DNA from 3 places in the Pseudoalteromonas tunicata genome. Region 2 is predicted to be linked to each of the others. Evidence: predicted binding sites of a transcription regulator. Region 2 holds the regulator's gene; each other region holds the start of a gene.

What was found. The regulator sigma-54, encoded in region 2, starts transcription at its own class of promoters, with help from an activator protein. The targets are predictions, from matches to a motif close to GTTGGCACGNNNNTNGNNT.
Positions count from the first base shown of each region.
Region 1: fliS (flagellar export chaperone FliS) is a predicted target of sigma-54. The motif match lies at 2,365-2,383, and genes of this name have one in related genera.
Region 3: PTUN_RS13380 (flagella assembly protein FlgT) is a predicted target of sigma-54. The motif match lies at 2,236-2,254, and genes of this name have one in related genera.

Region 1 covers NZ_CP011032.1:2,894,900-2,899,119, reverse strand. The annotation lists gene PTUN_RS13205 (SDR family oxidoreductase) at 1-488, shown strand, start outside; gene PTUN_RS13200 (sulfotransferase family 2 domain-containing protein) at 506-1,453, shown strand; gene PTUN_RS13195 (hypothetical protein) at 1,588-1,896, opposite strand; gene fliS (flagellar export chaperone FliS) at 1,896-2,315, opposite strand; gene PTUN_RS22235 (flagellinolysin) at 2,524-4,220, shown strand, end outside.
Region 2 covers NZ_CP011032.1:3,622,885-3,627,104, reverse strand. The annotation lists gene rapZ (RNase adapter RapZ) at 1-174, opposite strand, end outside; gene ptsN (PTS IIA-like nitrogen regulatory protein PtsN) at 194-643, opposite strand; gene hpf (ribosome hibernation promoting factor) at 646-933, opposite strand; gene PTUN_RS16430 (RNA polymerase factor sigma-54) at 959-2,446, opposite strand; gene lptB (LPS export ABC transporter ATP-binding protein) at 2,508-3,233, opposite strand; gene lptA (lipopolysaccharide transport periplasmic protein LptA) at 3,230-3,730, opposite strand; gene lptC (LPS export ABC transporter periplasmic protein LptC) at 3,720-4,220, opposite strand, start outside.
Region 3 covers NZ_CP011032.1:2,932,489-2,936,708, reverse strand. The annotation lists tRNA gene PTUN_RS13390 (tRNA-Arg) at 1-12, shown strand, start outside; gene PTUN_RS13385 (glutathione peroxidase) at 104-835, opposite strand; gene PTUN_RS13380 (flagella assembly protein FlgT) at 1,023-2,201, opposite strand; gene PTUN_RS13375 (LPP20 family lipoprotein) at 2,326-2,781, shown strand; gene flgN (flagellar export chaperone FlgN) at 2,829-3,269, opposite strand; gene flgM (flagellar biosynthesis anti-sigma factor FlgM) at 3,262-3,582, opposite strand; gene flgA (flagellar basal body P-ring formation chaperone FlgA) at 3,750-4,220, opposite strand, start outside.

The DNA of each region.
Region 1 (4,220 bases), 730 kb from region 2:
GTTGGTGTGTCCCTTTTGAGCAGCAATCGTTTGAAACTTTTAATGCTTGTTTAGATGTGAATTTATCAGCGCCATTTTTAATTTCACAGTTGTGTTTACCGCTACTCAAAGCTCATGATCATGCGGTTAAGTCGGTTATTAATATTTCCTCAATTTATGGTGTGGTTGGCCCTCAAATGGTGATGTACGAAGGTACGGATATGGGGAACCCAGCCGCTTATGCTGCAAGTAAAGCTGGTCTAATGCAGCTTACAAAATGGATGGCGTGTACCGTAGCCCCATCAGTGCGAGTCAATAATATTGTGCTTGGCGGTGTATTTCGAGGTCAAGATCCTGCATTTTTAGAAAAATATCATCAGCGTGTACCACTTGGGCGGATGGCCATTGAAGAAGATGTTAAAGGCGCTATAGCTTATTTAAGTAGTCAGTTATCAAATTACATGACTGGACAATCGTTGATTTTAGATGGTGGCTGGACCGTCCATTAATGCACAAGGTATAAATTATGAATCACACATTAAATGAATTAGTTGCTTTGGTTGATGCTAGTTTTTATCGCAGTTATGCTGATTTAAATGAGCTAGATGATAAGGCTACTTTTTTTTATCACATTCCTAAAACAGGTGGTTTGAGCTTATATTATGCCCTGTATTTATCGTCTATAGGGCAAAATAAGCTTCCTTTAAATTTGAACCATACTGAAGTAGTAAAGTATGATGAAGCCGAATTTTTTGAGCAAATAAAAGCGTTGCCCTGTAATAAAAAAACGTTTTATGCCAGCCACTTTAGTTTTCCTGAACATGAAAAATTTGATCCGGCAATGAATTTGATGACCATAGTGCGAGAGCCCTTTAAGCGTATTGTTTCTAGCTTTACATATTATTGTATGCGCCATCAAAAAGTTCCTAACATTATTGATTTTGTTGCTTTTTATAAAGATGAAGCTAATCAGAATGTGATGTCAAAACAATTATTTGCAAAGGTTCCTGAGCATTGTAATAGTAGCGAATTTGGCCAAACAGTATTTGACCATTTACAGCAGCATTTTACTTATTTTGCTAGCACAGAACATATCACGCTGTTCATTGAATATTATTTATCAAAACTTAAGCTTTCGAATGTTTTAATGCCGCGAATGAATGAAACATCTGCCGAATATTTGTTTGACGCCTCAGCGGTTTTGGATGAGGTTCTTGCGCTTAATCAAGCTGATTTAACCCTCTATAGCTTGATTTGTCAGTCACCTAAATTACCTGATTTCTCAGCTATATCAGCAAACTCCATCTCAAACTTAACTACAGTGATTGCATCCGAAGATACTGATCAAGGTTCTAAAGCAAAAGGGATGACAGGCCAAACACAAGAAGTGCATATGTTATTAAATAACCTAAAGCAGCATTTTAAGGATGAGCCGATTAAAGTTAAAACCAATGAAATTATAGGTGCTTACTAACTTGAGTCGTGGATTGACTTGTAAGAGACTCGCTAATCCACCTTTTGCTCTTAAAAACGACCAATAAGAGAAAAAAGTTCAACGTTTTTAATTCAAGAGTTGTTTGTTTTACCCAAAATTTAGACTGCAGAAGATTATCGATTTAACTGATATTTTTTAACGCCCTTCAATGAATTTTTATGTTTTACCACAGCTTGCTTTAATTCACCTAAAGCAAGCTGTGCGTTTTTATTAATGCCTAAGGCTGTGTTTTCTAATTTTTTAAGTTGAGGTAAAAAGCCAACTAATTCGTCAGTTGGTTGTGAAAACAGCATTTGCAGCTGCATTAGGCGCTGTTTATCTAGTTGTTTGATAAGCTCATGTTCGCTGCTTTTAATTGCGCTTTGAATATCAAGCTGAGTTTGTTGTAACTCACCGAGCAATTGAATGATTATTGAAGACATTATGCGCCTACAGCAGATTTTTGCTCTAAATACTGATTACGAACATCAAGTGGAATACTATTCCAGCCTTCTTTGATAGTTTTAACGATTTCTAAGATCTCATCGATCATTTCTTTTGAATTATTAACGTTTGCTTGCACTAAATGAGTTTGTGAAAATTCGTATAGGCTATAAAGGTTATTAGAAATGTCACCGCCTTTTTCCATATCCAAACTGTCTTGTAATGCGCCAAACAATGAAATGCTCTCGCCAATCATGATGCCCTTATGTTCGTAATCGTTACGATCAATATAGGCTTTTGCTGCAGTTAACTTTCCAATAATACTGGTAAATACAATATTAATAAGCTCATACGGGTTTGCGTTTGCTGCCCCATTAATTTTCATATCTTTATATTTTTGGATTGATAATCTTGACATGTTGCACCTGTATTTTCATGGAATAAACATAGATATAATGCATAAATTTAAGCACGATGCGTGCCAAAAAGTAGGATTTAAATCCATCTATACCAACTTATCGACCATAGGTAAAAAAAATTTAGCATAAAAAATTTAAAAAAATACTTTAGTTTTTTCCAAATCGGCCGTTAGTGAAATATTAGATTGTTTTTTGTCCAGACGATATATGAAAATTGCAACCAATACGACAGCTTTATATGGCCAACGTAGTTTGAGCAAGGCAACGGCTGGTTTAAATTCGGCGATGGAGAAATTATCCTCTGGACTGCGTATTAATTCTGCAAAAGATGATGCTGCTGGGTTACAAATCTCAAATCGACTCACCTCACAAATAAATGGTATGTCAGTCGCAACCCGTAACGCGAATGATGGTATTTCCATGCTCCAAGTTGCCGAAGGTGCGCAACAAGAAATTACCAATACCTTACAGCGCATGCGGGACTTAGCCGTACAAGCTGCCAATGCGACTTACTCAGAAACTGACCGAAAAGCGATAAATGAAGAGTTTATTGAGTTAAAACGCGAAATTAACCGCATCAGTGATGCAACTAGTTTTGGTTCAAAAAAGTTATTTCAAAAAGCCAGCGGCTCGTTAGTTGATACTGTTGAGCGTGATATGGTCAAAGCGCTGCAGCGCACTTGGCTATCAGAATCTGAAGATATCATTCAAGATCAGCTTGGTTTAATGGGTCGAGGCACATTAAAAATCGATTTGGAATATGTGGATGGTGATGGAGGGACCGCTGCATATGTAAAACCAGCTTATTCAGGTGGTCAAGCAGTACAAATGGTAATGGTCATCGATAAAGGGGATTTTGCTACTTCAGCAGATATTCATGATGATTCAAGTTTGGCGTTAAATGAAACCTTATTACATGAAATGGTGCATGCCACCATGGCCTCTAATTTTCAATTAACTAATTTGCCAATTTGGTTTTTAGAAGGTACTGCTGAGGCTATTCGTGGCGCTGATAGTCGCGTAGCACAAGACAGTGCAGGGCTTGGCCTGAAAAATATCATTGATGATGGTGCTGCTGGTGGCAACAATAGCCTCAAAGATCTTCAAGGAGTGATGCCATTTAGTCCGGGTACCGCAGCCGAGGTTGCTGCTGTTTATTCTGGTGGGTATTTGGCTATGCGCTACATGTATCAAGAGATTGGTCAAAATGGCCTGCAGTCTTTAATGAGTGAACTGACTACAGGGCAAAGTTTTGATGCATCTTTAAATACAGCAAGTGGCGCTATTTGGAGCAACGAAGCCGATTTTTTTACCGATATGATGACAACCGGTGAAGACCCTCTTGATGCAACTAAAACTCGGTTACAAATTTTTGTTGAAAACAAAATGGACTTAACCAATCTCGACAATGGGGCGTTAGGTGGAAAAGATGCCTCCGATGGCGAAGTGCGCGAAAACACCATGCAAGGCACAGGCAGTGGGCGTTTAGATGGCTCTAAAGGGTTCCAAGAGTTTTTAGTGCTTGATGACAATGATAATTCAAGGTCTGATTTTGATACCGGGGCTACATATGATAAACCTGGAGGGGGCCAAATTAGACTGCAAGATTATGAAACTCAAGTTCATGGTGCCGGCGGTGAATACATTAATTTACAGGTAGGCGCTCGCTCACAGCAAGTAATAGGGTTTACCCTTGGCAGTTTTAGCACAGAAAATTTGGGCCTAGAATATACTGAATTGGTCGACCAACCGCAGTTTGCCATCTTTGCGATTGATGATGCACTGACGATTGTTGATAAACAACGGGCCTTAATGGGCGCTAGTATGAACCGACTAGATAAAACCATTAATAATTTAAATAACATTATTGAAAATGCTTCAGCGAGCCGATCGCGAATAAGGGA
Region 2 (4,220 bases):
TCTGACATCAATACTGACCGCTATTTTGTCGTAACTATCTGAAACACTGCGAACTAACGAAGGAAGTAAATTGACTGGAATGTTATCAACAGCGTAATAACCCAAGTCTTCTAATACTCGTAATGCAACCGACTTCCCTGATCCTGAACGGCCACTAATAATAATAAGTTGCACTGTACTTCTCCTTCTGTGGTTACGCTGCGTCAATAATCAAAAACAGTTCCTCGTCGGATTGCGCGGTGCGTAATTGCTTACAAAATTGTTTGTCATTCAGTTTATCAGCTATTGCAGCAAGCGTCTTTAGATGGTTATGTGATTCTGCATCAGGTACGAGCAGTGCAACAAAAATATCAACCGGTTTATTATCAATGGCATCAAAGTCGATGGCTTCTTGATTGACCAATAATATGGCTAAGCTTTCACTTAACCCTGCTAAGCGGCCATGAGGGATTGCAATACCCCTGCCAATTCCTGTGCTACCGAGTTTTTCACGGTTCAGTAAGGCGGTTAAAATTTCTTGTTCTGATAAATCAGGAAGCTTTTGATGGGCAAGTTCACTAATGTGTTCAAGAATGCGTTTTTTGCTATGAAAAAGGACTGCAGCTTTGGTGCAGTCCTTAGAAATAAAAGAATTTAATTTCATGGTTAATGACGTGAATTTTTCTCTTTATGTTTAATAACTTGACGATCTAATTTATCAATTAGGGCATCAATGGCGGCGTACATATCTTCATGTTCTGAAGTGGCAAACAATTCGCCTCCCGTAACATGTAATGTTGCTTCTGCTTTTTGAACTAGTTTTTCAATATCTAAAATAACATGCACGTTATTGATATGATCAAAGTGCCTCTCGAGCTTAGCGAACTTGTTAGTGACATAGTCTCTTAAAGGTTCTGTAATTTCTACGTGACGACCAGTTAAATTAAGTTGCATAAGCATTTTCCTTCTATTAAACGCCTCAGATTAAACTTTTTCTCTGATTGGACGGGGGAATGGATAGCGATTCGCGGTATTTTGCGATAGTTCGTCTAGCCACGTTAATTCCTTGTTCTGCCAATATATCTGCAATTTTGCTATCACTCAAAGGTTTAGTTTGGTTTTCTGCAGCTACCAGCTTTTTGATCAGTGCTCGAATTGCTGTTGATGAACACTCACCTCCATTTTCAGTGCTGACATGGCTTGAGAAAAAGAACTTAAGTTCATAAATACCGCGAGGGGTATGCATAAACTTTTGAGTTGTAACACGAGAAATTGTTGATTCGTGCATTTCTACCATTTCAGCAACATCATTTAAAACCATTGGTTTCATGGCTTCGTCGCCATGTTCAAAAAAAGCTTGCTGCTGTTGTACGATACAATTTGCTACTTTGAGCAAGGTATCGTTGCGGCTTTCAAGACTTTTAATAAACCATTTTGCTTCTTGTAAATGAGAGCGAATAAATTGACTGTCTTCACTCGATTTTACTGAACGGCTCATTGCCGCGTATTGATCATTCACTCTGATTTTAGGCATGCTATCTGAGTTTAGTTCAACCACCCAACGACCTTTAATTTTTTTCACCGAAACATCTGGAATAACATATTCAGGCTGTTCGGTATTAATGCTATCAGCTGGTTTTGGGTTAAGCGTATGAATGAGTGTCATGATTTCTTTAAGCTCTTCTTCTTTGAGCTTAGTTTTTTTCATAAGAGTTCGATAATCACGTGCCGCTAAAAGTTCAATATGTTGCTGAACAATTTCCTTGGTTTGTGCCAGCCAAGGGGTATCTTTTGCAAATTGATTAAGTTGAATAAGTAAACATTCTGGGAAGTTTCTTGCAGCTATTCCAATAGGATCAAATACTTGAATGCGTTTTAATACCGCCTCCACTTCATCTAGCTCAACCGCTAACCCATCACTGCCTTCACCAATGCTGTCACAAATATCTTCGGTTGAAAGGGTTAAGTAGCCATCATCGTTAATGGCTTCTACGATGGCAATGGCAATTGCTTCATCGGTTGGGCTAAAACGAGTTAAACGCAGTTGCCACATTAAATAGTCATGTAATGTTTCGCTGGTGCTACCTTGATAAATGGTATCGTTGTCAGGAGCGGGGCCTGATGAGGTTGAAGGACCGGCACTAATATATTCATCCCAGCCAACATCCATAGGTAATTCGTCAGTGAGTGAATCTTTATTGAGTGCATCTGAACTTTCTATTTCAGCATCTGCCGTTGGCTCAAAGTCCGAATCATAATTATCGTTTTGAAACTCTTGGTTTTCGTTATTTTCGGTTTCGTTGTTATATTCGGTTTCTTCAAGCTCGAGTAAAGGGTTGCTATCAAGTGCTTCTTGAATTTCTTGTTGAAGATCTAAAGTGCTCAATTGCAGTAAGCGAATAGCTTGCTGCAATTGTGGGGTCATTGTAAGTTGTTGCCCAAGACGAAGTTGTAATGATTGCCTCATTGACGCCTAACAATCCTTTTAGTTATTAAAATAGATGGCACTTAGTTACGAAGTAAACTAACTATAGCTTGAATTGTTCACCTAGGTAAACATCGCGTACTTTTTGATTTTCGAGTACTTCTTTTGGTGTTCCAGTTGCGATTAATTCGCCATGAGAAACAATGTAAGCTTTTTCACAAACATCTAGGGTTTCTCGTACGTTATGATCTGTAATCAAGACACCAATACCACGTTTTTTTAGGTGGCGAATAATTTTCTTTATATCTATCACTGATATTGGATCAACACCAGCAAAAGGCTCATCAAGCAGAATAAATTTTGGTTCGGCGGCTAAAGCGCGAGCAATTTCGACCCGGCGCCTCTCTCCACCTGAAAGCGCCATACCTTGGCTGTCTCTGATATGACAAATATTAAATTCTTCAAGTAGATTATCGAGTTGCTCTTCACGTTGTGTCTTATTGAGGCCTTTACGGGTCTCTAAAATAGCCATGATATTTTGATAAACAGTCAACTTTCTAAAAATTGAGGACTCTTGTGGTAGATAACCAATCCCTAAGCGTGCGCGACTATGCATGGGAAGTAATGTGATGTCTAGATCATCAATGGTGATCAGGCCTTTATCACTTGGCACTAAGCCTACTATCATGTAAAAAGTGGTGGTTTTTCCTGCTCCGTTAGGGCCAAGTAAACCAACAATACTGCCTGCCTTTACTTCAATGCCAACATTTTTAACAACTTGGCGGCCATTATAACTTTTGGCAAGTTGAGTGGCGGTTAATGTTGTCATTTTTTATCCTTTTCAGGAGCGGTTAAAATTGTACGCACTCGTTGGTTTGAGTTTTCAGCCTTTTCAGCGCTAATAAGTTGCTGGTTAATATCATAAATTATATTTTCGGCACTGATTTTTTGGCCGCTTTGGGTAATGGAAGCATTGCCTGAAATGGTCAATATTGCGCTGGCAACGTCATAACTTATTTCGTCGGCACTTGCGGTGATTACATTACCATCTGGCAAGGTTTCTGAATATCTTGCAGGGTGGCCTCTGGCGATTAATAACTCTTTATTTTCACCTAATTCTGCGCGGCGATAGGCTTCTAAAAAATCAGCTTTTATAATGCGTTTTCCATGGGTCACTTCAACATTTTTCTCAAAAATAACCACGTTTCTTTTTAATTCAGCTTGTTGTTTATCGGCATCAATTAATACTTGGGATTTTTCATTATTGGCCGAGCTAAAAAAGCTCATGCTTAATAATGCTAAAATAAGAATAGGTTTATTGGTCATAATAAATAGTCTGTGTATGGTTGATGAGTTCAATAACTTCGGACTCAAAGTTCGCAATAAGCCCTTTACCTGTGATTAAGATATTTGGCCCTGTAATTTCAACTGGTCGTTCTGATTGCATGGTGGAATGTGTAATATCCACTTCAATATAGTCAGCTTTAATATTTTGTAGCATGGCAGTTTTATCTAAATTAACAGCTTCAACATTCACTTCTAATATGAGTTTTTTACTTTCATACAAAGTTGCCTCAGCTGCACTTATTTCCCAAATTCCATTTTTAGAATAAAGCGTAAAAACTGGTGCAGTAAAATGGGTAAAACCTAAGTCTTGGTATTGCTCCATTTTAGTTGCTGATACCTTGTGGCTAATTTTACCATCGCTATTAAACACGGTTTGTTTTAGCTCTGTTGCAATGTAGTCAGGTTCTGCAACATCTGATTTTTTTTGCGTGATTTGCTGCTGCGGCTGAATAAAGTAGGGATACCAGAG
Region 3 (4,220 bases), 690 kb from region 2:
TAGGGGCTACCAGTTTTTTGACGCTTACTTTTTAAAAACCATAAAAAAAGCAAAACCCGAAGGTTTTGCTTATCAAATACAGCTTTATGAAATTAACGAGTTGTTAGCGGGCTAAAAATTCGGCTAAATCGTCTGAGCCACCAATGTGCACGCCATCGATAAATACCTGCGGTACAGTTTGGCGCCCAGATAGCGCTTTTAAACTGGTTAGCGAGGCATCTTTTCCTAAAACAATTTCTTCAAATGGCATATTGTTTTCAGTTAACAATAACTTAGCTTTATGGCAATAAGGACATGTTGGTTTGGTAATTAATGTGATTGCTTTACACGGCTCTTGATTTGGGTTGATATAATTGAGCATGGTATCGGCATCAGATACTTCAAATGGATCGCCTGGTAAATCAGGCTCAATAAACATTTTATCAATCACGCCATCTTTTACTAACATCGAATAACGCCAGCTACGTTTGCCAAAACCAATGTCACTTTTATCAACCAACATGCCCATGGCTTCAGTGAATAATCCTGCGCCATCAGGAATAACGTCGATGTTGTCGGCTTCTTGATCTTTGACCCATGCATTCATAACAAAGGTATCGTTGACCGACATGCAAATAATACTATCAATGCCGTTTGCTTTAAAAATCGGCGCAAGTTCATTGTAACGAGGTAAATGGGTTGAAGAACAGGTGGGTGTAAACGCACCTGGCAATGAGAAAACAATTACATTCTTGCCTTTAAAGATTTCTTCTGTCGTAATGGCGTGCCATTGATCGTCTTTACGAAATGGAAAAGTCACTGTTGGAATATGTTGGCCTGTTTTATCTTGTAACATGGTTTAATCTCTCAAATGCGTTGATGAATTGTAGTGTGCCCTAAATGTTTATTTTTGCATAATTGATTGTATTGATTTTTTGAATCGATTTATTAGATTGAATCTTGTTGTTATCATATTTTTTCATCTAATACTTTAAGTAATTTGAGTCGTTTCCCAAATTTAAATGAAGTAGTAGTTAATCTGCTTATAACTCAGGCTCTTGCCATTCAATTAAGAGCACCAAGTCACTTCGCTGAATATTGGCAAGTAATTCATCAGAAATACTACTCGCTATTGCTGAGTGCTGAAATACTTGTTCAATTCTTACTTTGTTATTGCTTTCGATTATGTAAGGTCTTGATTGTCCGTTGGTATCGAGAATATTTGATTTATATGCAATGGCGAAGCTTTGACCTTTTTTGACCCCTTGTTCTGAGCCTAAATTGATAACTATAGTATTGTCGGTAATGTTTCTTATTTGTCCTTGTAATGGCAAGCAGCTCAGTGTATCTCGAAGCTCTAAGCTTATTTGGCGAGTCAGTTGGTCAATGGCAGAGCCGAATTCTGAGCGCCAAAATTTATTGCTAAATACATCTGGACGGGCGGTTTTGTCAAAACGCCAAACCCCACTGGTTTGATAATCTTGTTGCCAAACTAACTCATGGGTCAGGGCGTTCATTAAAATAAATTCGATGGAAAAAAAGCGCTCGAATTGTCTATCTTGCCAAAAGAGTAGTTTGGAGTTTTGTTGTTCGCCCATAGAGGTATCAGAGATTTGCGATAACAACACATATTGACTGTTGGTGGTATCGGCTATCTGCTCAATCATACGCGGATCGAGTTGTAGTTGTTCGGTAAAGTAATTGTTGACCCGTATTGCTTTTTTGAAATAGGCCCTAGGTGAGAGTGCTTGTTCGTTATTTTTAATGGTTTGGTATAAGCGTTCGCTAAAGGCTTTGTTGATGTCAAAAATTTGGCCTTCAAGCGCATGCTCTCTATTATTAAATTGGGTTTGAGTAATTGCGACGGATTTTTTAAATTCCGATGCAAAACATTGTTTGTCTTGGGCAAAAATATCAAGCCTTAAGGTGACTGAAACATAATCAGCAGAATAGGTTTCATCAATCATTTCAATATTGTTTATTTCACCGTGAGAGCGCACTTTTAGCTGATCTTGCATGATAACGCCATCAGCAACGCTTTGTATGCTTGAAACGGATGCACCAGCATAGACAAGCGCCTGTTTTATGGCATCTTCAGTAGCACGTGATTTAGCGCTTTTAGTATCGCCATCGCGTATTTGTGCTTGGCCTGTTGACTCATACCACTGCGCATTTAGGCTTGCGCACGAAAAAAATAGCAGTGCGAGAAGATATTTACTCATTGAACAGCCCTTAAATTATGTACTTATCGGGTAAAAGCAATTTATGTACCATGAATTTTGTTTTGTTATTTTGGGCATGTATTGTGCATAAAGTTTACTAAGTATTTTCAATAAGTGAATCATGATGAAACGAATTGCTATTTTAACAAGTGTGATGATAAGTCTATCTGGTTGTGCGCAACTATTTGATAAACATATTGAATACGCTTATCAACAACCTGACTCTTTCCCTGTTTTGAAAGCGGTTGGATATGCACCGATTAGTTTGCAGCCAGGTAAAAGTGAGCAGCAAAAATCTATTTTGGCTATTAAAGCATCAAAACTAGAGGCCTATCGAGAACTTGCAGAGCAGGTATATGGCCAAAAAATTACAGCCAGCACCTCAGTGCGCGCGATGGTCGCGAGTAATGATTCATTAAATGCGCAAGTTAATGGGGTTGTTCGAGGTGCAAAGGTCGTGAAGTCTTATGCAGTTGGCGATACTTATGCCACAGAGTTAGAGCTTGATATGAAGCTAGTATACGATTTGTATATTGGGGAAGTGAAACCAAGAAGTGTTAAAAAAGTGACGTATTACTAACATCATATATTGCTTAGCTTTTATAATTTATTTATGTGCAAAAAAAGCTAAGCTTTAATTCCTTTTCCGAGCAATGAGCCGCCTTCTGCAGCACCTTTTTTGCCATAAGTGAGTACCTTATTTGCACCAAGCAAAATGTCTTTCACTTTATTCACTGCAATGCTGGTTTGGTGTGCTGCATGTGCATTGATTTCATTTTGTTGTTGGCAATGACTAAGTAAGGTTTTTATTTCTTCAACAAGCGCTGCAATATCTTCAGATTCTATTGTCATTTGTGCTAAAGAGCACGATTGCAATTGTTTATCTTTCTTCTGAATTTTTTCCAACAGCATTAATTTTGCATTGGCACTTTCGGTTAGTTTATCTGCATCACGTGTACTAATGGCTGCAATTTCAGCATTGAGTTCATTCTCAAGCGCGAGCATGTTCTCTTTTTGTTGCAAAAGAATGGCTGTAACTACACTGTGATCGGCATAACTATCAACCATATAAATTAAACTCGAAGTTTGCGATATTTTTAGCTAGTTTCTCAGCATCTATTTGGTAGCTGCCTTCACTAATTGCTTTTTTCAACTCGTGCATTTTTTTAGTGTCAAAACCAGGCGTGCTTTCAGCTTTTACTTGCAAGTTTTTAATTTGCTGAGCCTGAGCTGTGATCACGACTGAATCTGCCGGAGTTTTAGCCGCTGTTGGGCTTTGTGGTAATGATGCCGCATTACTTTTATCACTACTGACAGTTTGCTGTTTGTTGTCAGCATAAGTGACATTATGCGAATTTCTGCTATTTACTTGATTTACCATGATCTTTCCCAAACCTATTAAAGCTAGTACTTTAGTATCGGCCACGTGCTGGAATACTTTAGCATAAATTTAGTTTATTAAGCACTTTTACATCATAGTGGATCTTGTGGTTAATAGGAATAATAATTAAAGCTAAAAATAACACGTAAAGTTATTTTATTTCAATGCTATAGGTTCACTATCACGTCATTAGTATTCATTACTTGCGCCTGAATTTTTTTGCCAGATTTACTATTTTGCACACTAATGTTTTCGCCTAACAAACCATTCTCGAGCGCTTCACCATTAGTTTTTATCACTAAATTAGGTTGTTTTGCGTAAATAGTGACTTTGTCACCTTTGCAAATCATACAAATTTGATTCAAGTTTATTGGGTTTCCGGCTCTGATTGAGCGAGTTGCTCTGCTGCCTATGAGCATCTTGATATCATCAATATTTTGATTGCGAACTAAATGAGTTGGGCGCATTTCTGTAACAATATCTTGCGCAGTAATTAACTGGCCTTTTGCAATGGGATTTTGGGTAATCACTATTTCGGCAAGCTCGGTGGTTCGCACTTGAACATACTGCAACCACTTTATTTCATCTAAACACTTAATTTGTACTGTGGTCTGCCGATTACTGTAATTGGCATTTGC